DNA from 2 places in the Solwaraspora sp. WMMA2056 genome. Region 1 is predicted to be linked to the other one. Evidence: riboswitches for the same ligand, from Rfam matches in the RefSeq annotation. Region 1 holds a riboswitch; the other holds the start of a gene.

Region 1 (5,211 bases):
TGCTGGCCCGGGGCGGCACCGACCCGGACCCGGCGGCCGGACCGATCGCCGGCGCGGCGCTTGCCCCGGTGGTCCACGACGGCATGGTGCGGCTCGGTGCCCGGGTCCGGCCCGGCCACTTCTCGCAGACCCACGACCGGCCGGAACTGCTCGACCAGACCCTCGCCGACGTGCTGTGGCGCGGCGACGACCACCGGGCCGGGATGGACCGGCACGCGGCGATGGGTGTGCTGTCCCGCTACGACCTGGCCGGCCAGGGCGACCAGCGGTTCGGCACCCTCTCCGGTGGCCAGCAGGCCCGGTTCCTGGTGCTGCTGCTGGAGCTGTCCGGCGCGACCCTGCTGCTGCTCGACGAGCCGACCGACAACCTGGACCTGGCCTCGGCCGAGGCGCTGGAGGAAGGGCTCAAGGCCTTCGAAGGTACGGTGATCGCGGTCACCCACGACCGCTGGTTCACCCGGTCGTTCGACCGGTTCGTGCTGTTCCAGGGTGACGGCGAGGTGGTCGAGGTCCCCGAGCCGGTCTGGGACGTCCGCTGACCGTCGTAGGCTGGCCGGTGTGACTGAGATGATCTACCGCCGGTTGGGCGACTCGGGGCTGATGGTGTCGGCGGTCGGGGTCGGTTGCAACAACTTCGGCCGCAAGCTGGACGCCGCCGGCACCCGGGCGGTCGTCGACGCCGCCATCGACGCCGGGATCACCCTGTTCGACACCGCCGACATCTACGGCACCCCGCCCGGCGGTTCCGAGGAGCAGCTCGGGGCGGCGCTGCGCGGCCGCCGTGACGACGTGGTGCTGGCCACCAAGTTCGGCATGGACATGGCCGGCCGCAACGGCGTCGACCACGGGGTACGCGGCTCCCGGCGCTACATCGTGCGGGCCGTCGAGGCGTCGCTGCGCCGACTCGGCACCGACCACATCGACCTGTACCAGTTCCACGAGCCGGACCCGGTCACCCCGGTCGAGGAGACCCTGCAGGCCCTGGACGACCTGGTACGCGGCGGCAAGGTCCGCTACGTCGGCTGCTCCAACTTCGCCGGCTGGCAGATCGCCGACGCCGCGTGGACCGCGCGTACCGGTGGGTTGTCACCGTTCGTCAGCGCGCAGAACGAGTACAACCTGCTGGACCGGCGGGTGGAGCAGGAAGTGGTGCCGGCCTGTCGGCGCTTCGGCCTGGGGCTGCTGCCGTACTTCCCGCTCGCCGACGGGCTGCTGACCGGCAAGTACCGCCGGGCCGAGGCGCCGCCGGCGGGCAGCCGGTTGGCGGGCGAGGGCAGCCGGTACGTCGCCCGGCTGGCCGGGGCACCGTGGGACGTCATCGAGGCCCTCGACGCGTACGCCGCGAAGCGGGACCTGTCGCTGCTCACCGTCGCGATCGGCGGCCTGGCCGCGCAGCCGGCGGTGGCGTCGGTGATCGCCGGGGCGACCACCGCCGAGCAGGTACGGGCGAACGCCGCCGCCGGGTCGTGGCAGCCGGACGCCGACGACCTCGCCGAGTTGCGCGCGATCCTGCCGGATCCGGCCGGCCCCGGCGGCTCGCTGAGCTGAGCCTCACATGATCTTGTCTCCTCGGCTGGACTTACATCGATGATCAATTAGTAGTCGAAAACGCTGTCGTGGTGTCGTGGTAGAGACATGCCGCACCGAGGACGTGGTGCTGCTATGTGAGCTGTACGGCGCGGACCTGCCGACCATCGAGGCGTTGGCCGCGCTGGCCCCGAAGACCAAGGATGAGCAGGCCAGTCGTGACCTCTTCTGGCAGACCGCGAAGGAGTACGAGTCGTGATCGATCTTTCCGGCGCTAGCTGGCGCAAGAGCAGCCGATCGAACAATCAGGGTGAGTGTGTCGAGGTGGCTGACGGGCTGGGTGTGGTCGTCGGGGTGCGGGACTCGAAGGATCCGGGCGGTCCGGTGCTGGTGATCGCGCCGGGGAGCTGGTCGGCCTTCGTCGCCGCCGCGAAGGCGGGCACCCTCACCGACTCGCTGAGCTGAGCAGAACTGAGCGCCGCTGTCTCGGCCCCGCGTCGGCGTCGTCGACTGGTCCCGGGACACCTATTGCGTCGTGACGGTATTCCTGTGTGGAATAATTATTCCTCACAGGAATATTGCTGAAACCATACCTGCGCTGGACGAGGACAGGTTGGCTCCCGCCGGTCAGCCACGACCTCGACCGCGGTGCGCGACCTCGACCGCGCGGTGAGCCTGGTCACGGCCGACAGCGGGGCGAGGGCGGCAGACCGAAGGTTGCCTCGGATTGGCCCTTGGCGGATCGACGAGACCGTCGTACGGTAACAGGCAAGTAACCCACGGGAGCCCGGTGCACCGGGCTGAGAGGGAGGCTGACGCGGCCTCCGACCGTCGAACCTGATCCGGGTAATGCCGGCGCAGGGAGGAGCGTTGCCGTGCCGTCCCTTGGGCGACTGCATCTGATCACCGACACCCGACCCGGGTGCGACCCGCTCGGCGTACTGCGGGCCGCGTTGGCCGCCGCCCGCGCTGCCGACGCCGTCGCCGACCTCGTCGTGCAGGTGCGCGTCGAGGACGACATGTCCGACCGGGACGCCTACGAGTTGACCGTCCGTGCGGTCGCCGAATGCACCGCGTACCGGGTGACCTGCCTGGTCAACGACCGGTTGCACATCGCACTCGCCACCGGCGCGGCCGGCGCGCACGTCGGCGCGGCGGACCTGCCGGTCGACGCCGCCCGTCGGGTGCTCGGGCCGGCCGCGATCCTCGGTGCCACCGCGCGCGACCCGGCCACCGGGCGGGCGGCGGTCGCCGCCGGGGCGACGTACCTGGGGGTCGGGCCGTGCTACGCCACCGGCACCAAGACCGGGCTGCCCGACCCGATCGGGCCGGCCGGGCTGGCCGCCGTCGCCGCCGCGGTCGACGTACCGGTGGTCGCGATCGCCGGGGTCACCGTGGACCGGGTTGCACACCTGCTGGCCGCCGGGGCGTACGGGGTCGCGGTGGTCGGCGCGATCGCGGCCGCCGCCGACCCGGGCCGGGCCACCGCCGAACTGCTGACAGCGGTACGTCGTCGGCCGACCGCCGCCGCCGACGGAGCGCCGGCATGACGGCGACAAGCAGCGGGCCCGCCAACGGTCGGGCCGACGTGGCGGTGGTCGGCGGCGGGCCGATCGGGATGGGGATCGCCTGGCGGTGCGCGCAGCGTGGACTGCGTACCGTGCTGCACGACCCGGCACCCGGATCCGGGGCGTCGTCGGTGGCCGCCGGGATGCTCGCCCCGGTCGCCGAGTCGCACTTCGGCGAGGCGGAGCTGACCCGGCTGCTGGTCGACTCGGCGGCCCGCTGGCCGGCGTTCGCCGCCGAACTGACCGCCGTCACCGGCCAGGACATCGGCTACCGCACCGACGGCACCCTGGTCGTCACCCTCACCGGCGACGACCGGCAGGAGGCGCAGCGGCTCTGGGCGTACCAGCAGAGCCTGGACCTGCCGATCACGCTGCTGCGCGCCACGGCGCTGCGGGATCGCGAACCGGCGCTGGCCCCGAGGGCACGCGGCGGGGCGCTGATGCCCGACGACCACCAGGTCGACCCGCGTCGGCTGGTCGCGGCACTGGACACCGCGCTGGACCGGACCGGGGTCACCGTGGTCCCGCAACCGGTCACCGACGTCTCCACACTGGACGCGCAAGTGGTCGTGGTGGCCGCCGGCTGCGGCTCGGCGACGCTGACCGGGCTGCCGGTACGGCCGGTCAAAGGCCAGATCCTGCGGCTGCGGGCACCCGCCGGCGCCGTCGGGTTCCGGCACGTGATCCGGGGGTACGCCGACGGCCGACAGGTCTACCTGGTGCCGCGCGCCGACGGGGAGGTGGTCGTCGGCGCCACCGTCGAGGAACGCGGCGACACCACGGTGACCGCCGGTGCGGTGCTGGAGCTGCTGCGCGCCGCCGCCGACCTGCTGCCGGAGATCGCCGAGTACGAGCTGGTCGAGGCGCGGGCAGCGGCCCGGCCCGGTACGCCCGACAACGCGCCGCTGCTCGGCTGGCTTCCCACGGCCGACGGGCGGGTGCTGGTGGCGACCGGACATCACCGGCACGGCATCGTGCTGACCCCGGTGACCGCCGACCTGATCGCCGACCTGGCCGCCGGCGCCGACCCGGATCCGGTGCTGGCACCGTTCCAACCGGGCCGGTTCACGGCTGCGAACAGGGAGAACGCGAGGGAGAAGGAGCCATGGAGCTGATCGTGAACGGCGCGCCGGTCACCACGCCGACCGGTGTCACGCTCGCCGACGTCGTCCGTACGGTCACCGACGCCGACCGGGGTGTCGCCGTCGCCGTCAACGGTGCGGTGGTGCCGCGCAGCGGCTGGCCGGCCGAGCAGCTGTGCGACGGCGACCGGGTCGAGGTCCTGATCGCCGCGCAGGGCGGGTGAACCGGATGCCGTTCACCGTCGCCGGGCACAGTTTCGACTCCCGGCTGATCCTCGGCACCGGCGGCGCCGCCAACCTGCACATCCTGGAGCAGGCGATCGCCGCCAGCGGCACCGGGCTGGTGACGGTCGCACTGCGCCGGGTGGACAGCGCCGCCACCATGCACGGCGGACTGCTCGACCTGCTGGAACGCTGCGGCGTACGGCTGCTGCCGAACACCGCCGGCTGCTACACCGCCACCGAGGCGGTGAAGGTGGCCCACCTGGCCCGCGAGGCGTTCGACACCGACTGGGTCAAGCTGGAGGTCATCGGCGACGAGCGGACCCTGCTGCCGGACGGTGCCGAGCTGCTGCGCGCCGCCGAGCAGTTGGTCGACGAGGGTTTCACCGTGCTGCCGTACACCACCGACGATCCGGTGCTGGCGCGGCGGCTGGCCGACGTCGGTTGCGCGGCGGTGATGCCGGCCGGCGCGCCGATCGGCTCCGGCCTGGGCATCCTCAACCCGCACCACCTCCGGCTGATCCGTCAGTCGGTCGACATCCCGGTGATCCTGGACGCCGGGGTCGGCACCGCCTCCGACGCCGCGCTCGCCATGGAGCTGGGCTGCGACGCGGTGCTGCTGGCCAGCGCGGTGACCCGGGCCGCCGACCCGGTGGCGATGGCCACCGCCATGCGGTACGCCATCGACGCCGGCCGGCTGGCGGCCCGCGCCGGTCGGATCCCGAAGCGGTTCCACGCGCTGGCGTCCACTCCGGACGAGGGGCGGCCCGAGCTGTGAACGGGATCGTGCTGCTCACCGACCGTCGACAGGC
Region 2 (5,211 bases), 1.3 Mb from region 1:
ACGCGGCGGCACCGGCGCCGAGCAGGCCGGCGTTGCGCAGGAAACTGCGCCGGGACGCCTCGGGTCCGGAGAGCTCGGCGTCCGGCACCGACAGGTCGAGAGCGGCCGGTACGTCGGCACCGGTCGCGGCGTGATCGTGGCTGTGATCGTGGTGGTGGTGTCCCATTCCTGCTCCGCCTCGTCGATCAACGTTGTCGCGGTCAATCTCATGCAGGTGGGGAAACAGCAGGCGACACGTTGTCGACCCGGCGGCACACGGGGCGTGAAAGCGTTGCCATGTGTGCATCAGTTCGACCGGTAGTGACCTGCGGATCCACCGAACGGACCCGGCCGTGCGGTCCGGCCGTCACGGACATCGGCCGTCACGGACATCGGCCGGGCAGCCCGGTCAGCCGGCCGCTGCGGCCAACCCGGTCGCCAACGACAACGCGGCCACAGCGGCCGCGCCGACGACCAGGCCGACGTCGGCCACGCCGAACCGCTGCCGACGGGCGCTCGTGCGCGCGACCTCGGAGTCGAAACCCCGCGCGTCCATCGCGGTGGCCAGCCGCGTTCCCCGGCGGATCGCCAGCACCAGCAGGCCGAAGCCGGTGGCGGCGAACAGCCGCAACCGGCGCAGCGGGTTGCGGCCCGGGTCCACCCCACGTGCCCGCCGGGCCATCGTCAGCAGCTGCCACTCGGCGCTGAGCATCGGCACCATCCGGAAGGCGGCGAGCGCACCGATGGCGAACCGGGGCGGTGCCTTGGCATTCTGGATCAGCGCGTCGGCCAGATCGGTGGGGTCGGTGGTGGCGAAGACCAGCACCCCGGGCAGCGCGACGGCGAGCAGCCGCAATGCCAGGCCGAGCGCGGTGATCAGGACTCCGGTGGTCAGCAGTAGCGGCCCGGCGGCCAGCAGTACGGTCCCGGACCGCTCGGCGGCGAACAGCAGCAGGGTCACCAGCAGACCGGCCGCGCTGATCAGCACCGGCAGCATCCGCCGGGCCACGGTGCGGTAGCGCAGGCCGAACAGCGGGATCACCGCGACCTCGACGGCGAGCGCGATCGCCGGGGTGAGCGGATCCAGAGTGGCCAGCAGCGCCACCGAGAAGATCAACGCCGCGACGAGCTTCGCCACCGGGTTGCGCCGGGCCAGCACCGCCGGCCGCGCCGCACCGGTCACCGCGCCCGCCGTCACGTCCACGGTGCCGGTCACAGGGCCAGCCGCCGGTCGGCCAGCGCGTCGACGAAATCCGCGTCATGGGTGACCGCGACGACGGCGTGCCCCTCGTCGCGTAACCCGGCCAGCAGCTCCACCAGCTCGATCCAGGTCCGGCGGTCCTGGCCGAAGGTCGGTTCGTCGAGCACCAGCAGCTGCGGCGCGGTGGCCAGAGCGGTCGCCACACTCAGCCGCCGCGCCTCACCACCGGACAACGTGTACGGGTTCGCCCGCGCCAGCCGGTCCAGCCGCAACCGGGTGAGCAGCTCGTCGACGACCCGACCGACCGCCGGCTCCGGCAGACCGCAGCGGCGCGGGCCGAGCGCCAACTCGTCGGCCACGGTCGTGGTGACGAACTGGTGCTCCGGGTTCTGGAACACCGAACCGATCCGGCGGACCAGCTCCGGCGCCCGCCAGCGGTGCGGCACCGCCCCGACCCGCCCACCGGTCAGCGCTGCGGTCGCCCGTACCGCGCCCGCACCGGGGGCGACCAGCCCGCCGAGCAGCAACGCCAGGGTGGTCTTGCCGGCCCCGTTGGGCCCGAGTACGGCCAGCGCCTCCCCGGCGTGCACCGGCACCTCGTCGGCGCGCACGGCCAGCCGGGGCGGCAACCCGACCCGGTCGGCGTGCAGCAGCGGCGCACCGGCGGGTCGACCGGACCGCCGTACCGGAAGTGGCTGGTCGGGCACCCACACACCGTCGGCGGCCAGTTGTCCGCCGTACCGGTCGAAGACCTCCGTCGGCGGGCCGTCGGCCCGCACCCCGCCACCGGGTTCCAGCACCACCACCCGGTCGACCAGCGGCAGCGCCTGCGCCACCCGGTGCTCGACGATCACCAGGGTGGTGTCGTCATCGTCGGCCAGCGCGCCGGCGATCGCGTCGCGGACCAGGTCGGCGCCGGCCGGATCCAGGTTCGCGGTCGGCTCGTCGAGCAGCAGCAGGTCCGGGCGCAGCGCGAGCGCCCCGGCCAGGGCGAGTCGCTGCTGCTCGCCACCGGACAACGCGGCGGTCGGCCGGTCCCGGCCGTACCGGAAACCGACCCGGGCCAGCGCGGCGTCGACCCGTGGCCAGATCTCCGGAGCCGGTACGCCCCGGTTCTCCAGCCCGAACGCCACGTCGTCACCGCTGCGCGCCATCACCAGCTGGGTCTGCGGATCCTGGAAGACGATGCCGACCCGGTCGCGGGCCTTGCGCGGGTCGAGCCCGTCGACGCCGACCGTGCCGGCCTGTTCGCCCGAGTCGGCCGGCAGCAGCCCGGCCATCGCCGCCAGCAGGGTGCTCTTGCCCGCGCCGGACGGCCCGAGCAGCAGGACCCGTTCGCCGGCGCCGATCCGCAGGTCGACGTCGCGCACCGCCCAGGCCCGGCGGCCGGCGTGCCGCCAGCCGAAGCCCCGCAGCTCCAGCCGGCTCACCGCGCGGCCCGGCTCAGCCGACGGCCCGGCTCGGCCCGGCTCACACCATGGTGCGGTCGCGGCCGGCCGGGAACCGGTCGAGCACCCCGGTCCGGGCCAGTGCCCGGGTCAGCGCGACGCTGCCGGCACCGGCCAGCACGATCGCGCTGACCACGGTCACGACGAAGATCGGGATCCGGAAGGTGACCAGATCGTACGGCGCGTAGTACCGGACCTGGTCGAAGATCGCCGCGCCGAGCCCGGCGGCCGCCCCGGCGGCCAGCACCACCGGCAGCCGGAACGAGCGGTACGCCACCGCGAGGAACACCAGCTCGGCGCCGACGCCCTGGGCCAGGCCCTGGAGCACCACCACGGCGCCCCACTGGCTGCCCAGCGCCGCCGACACCAACGCGGCGACCAGTTCGCAGAAGAGCGCGGCCCCCGGCTTGCGGATCACCAGGGCACCGAGCACAGCCGGCACCAGCCACACCCCGTACAGCACCGCCTGGGCGGGCGGGAAGAAGGTGAACGCGGCCTCGGTGGCTGCCCAGACCAGCCCCCACGCCCAGAAGATCACCCCGAAGGCGACCGCGATCACCGAGGCGACCACGATGTCGACGGTCCGCCAACGGCGGTCGACGGAGGTACTGCGTAGCGTCATCGTCGCTCCAACTCCCTGCGCTGGCATTACCCAGATCAGGTTCGAGGGTCTGCGGGCTCCCCGCACTCTCAGCGCTGTCTGCGCTCCCCTGTCGGACATGAGGTTGTTCCGTCGACGCTAGCACCGGGCGACCGGTGCGAACAGAGGCGACGTCCGGGTGTGGCGGCGGGCACCCCCGGACGCGTTATCGTGGGGTGCCCGCATCGACCCGTCCAGCGAGGGGACCGACCTTCCGTGACCGCTGCCGATCGCACCGCGACGCGTCGGGCGCGCCCCGGTGACGAGGTCGACTGGGGTACGTCGGACGCCGACGACCTGTCGGCCTCGGGCGCTTCCGGCGGGTCGCCCGGTGCCCTGCGGCCGCCCCGGCGGCGACTGTTCGGCGACCGGGTCGGCTCGGTCGAGGTGCTCGCCTTCCTACTGATCGGGTTGGTGATCTTCCGCGAGCCGTTGGCCGGCCTGATCTCCGACCCCCGGCTGCAGACCTGGACCACCGTCTTCGTCTCGGTGATGGTCCAGGCCATGCCGTTCCTTGTCTTCGGCGTGGTGCTCTCCGCGGTCATCGCGGTCTTCGTGCCCCGGTCGTTCTGGGCGAAGGCGCTGCCGAAGCATCCGGCGCTGGCGGTGCCGGTGGCCAGCGCGGCCGGCGTGGTGCTGCCCGGCTGCGAGTGCGGCTCGGTGCCGATCGCCGGGTCGTTGATCCGCCGGGGCGTCGCGCCGGCCGCCGCCCTGGCGTTCCTGCTGGCCGCGCCGGCGATCAACCCGATCGTGCTGGTCGCCACGGCCGTCGCCTTCCCGAACAACCCGGAGATGGTGCTCGGCCGGGGTGTCGCCAGCCTGATCGTCGCGATGGTGATGGGCTGGCTGTGGCTGCGGCTGGGCCGCACCGACTGGATCCGGTTGCCGCACCGGCCGGATCTGGACGACCTGTCCCGCGCCCGGGCCTTCTGGGCGGCCGTCCGGCACGACATCATGCACGCCGGCGGTTTCCTGGTGATCGGTGCGATGGCCGCCGCCAGCATCAACGTTCTGGTGCCGGAGCGCTGGCTGCAGACCCTCGCCGACAACCCGGTGCTGTCCATCCTGGCCCTGGCGGTGCTCGCCGTACTGCTGTCGATCTGCTCCGAGGCCGACGCGTTCGTCGCCGCGTCGCTGTCGCAGTTCTCGCTCACCTCGCGACTGGTGTTCCTGGTCGTCGGCCCGATGGTCGACCTGAAGCTGATCTCGATGCAAGCCGGTACGTTCGGGCGCCGGTTCGCGTACCGGTTCGCTCCGGCGACCTTTCTGATCGCCATAGTGGTGGCGGTCGCGGTGGGGACGGTGCTGTTGTGAACAAGCAGGCTCAAGGTGTGGTGCTGCTGCTGCTCGGCGGCGCGGTCGTCAAGGCCAGCGTCACCGAGATGTACCTGCGCTACGTCAAGGAGGTGCTGCAGCCGTTCCTGATCGTCGCGGGCCTGCTGCTGGTCGCCGCCGGCATCATGACGCTCTGGCACGACCTGCGGCGGCGCAACGCACCCGCCCCGGCCGACGACGGCCACGACCACCACGACGACGGTCACGGCCACGCCCACCACGAGCCGCGGGTCGGCTGGCTGCTGATCCTGCCGGTGCTCGGCCTGCTGCTGGTCGCCCCGCCCGCGCTGGGTTCGTACGCCGCCGCGCAGGCCGGTACCGCGCTCAGCGCCGAGCAGGCATCCTCGGACTATCCACCGCTGCCCGACGGCGACCCGGCCCAGATCAGCGTCCTCGACTACGCCTCCCGGGCGATCTTCGACGAGGGTCGGTCACTGGACGGTCGGACCGTACGGCTCACCGGCTTCGTCGCCGAAGGGCCGGACGGCGAGCCGATGCTGGCCCGTATCGTGCTGTCCTGCTGCGCCGCCGACGGCCGACCGATCAAGGTCGGGATGGACGGCAGCGCCCCCACCGGGCTGCCGGTGGACACCTGGATCGCGGTGGTC

What was found. A riboswitch is a leader RNA that binds a small molecule or an ion and turns the genes downstream of it on or off. The one in region 1 is predicted to bind thiamine pyrophosphate.
Region 2: it holds a riboswitch for thiamine pyrophosphate, as region 1 does, so the genes downstream of both, O7608_RS13850 (ECF transporter S component) here and O7608_RS07990 (thiamine phosphate synthase) in region 1, are expected to answer to the same signal.

Annotation. Positions count from the first base shown of each region.
Region 1 covers NZ_CP128360.1:1,723,920-1,729,130, forward strand. The annotation lists gene O7608_RS07970 (ABC-F family ATP-binding cassette domain-containing protein) at 1-539, shown strand, start outside; gene O7608_RS07975 (aldo/keto reductase) at 568-1,548, shown strand; gene O7608_RS07980 (hypothetical protein) at 1,652-1,786, shown strand; gene O7608_RS07985 (DUF397 domain-containing protein) at 1,783-1,992, shown strand; TPP riboswitch at 2,297-2,408, shown strand; gene O7608_RS07990 (thiamine phosphate synthase) at 2,403-3,077, shown strand; gene thiO (glycine oxidase ThiO) at 3,074-4,210, shown strand; gene thiS (sulfur carrier protein ThiS) at 4,201-4,401, shown strand; gene O7608_RS08005 (thiazole synthase) at 4,407-5,177, shown strand; gene O7608_RS08010 (thiamine phosphate synthase) at 5,174-5,211, shown strand, end outside.
Region 2 covers NZ_CP128360.1:3,019,938-3,025,148, forward strand. The annotation lists gene O7608_RS13835 (PHP domain-containing protein) at 1-166, opposite strand, end outside; gene O7608_RS13840 (energy-coupling factor transporter transmembrane component T family protein) at 389-1,162, opposite strand; gene O7608_RS13845 (ABC transporter ATP-binding protein) at 1,192-2,610, opposite strand; gene O7608_RS13850 (ECF transporter S component) at 2,651-3,250, opposite strand; TPP riboswitch at 3,246-3,350, opposite strand; gene O7608_RS13855 (permease) at 3,605-4,582, shown strand; gene O7608_RS13860 (TIGR03943 family putative permease subunit) at 4,579-5,211, shown strand, end outside.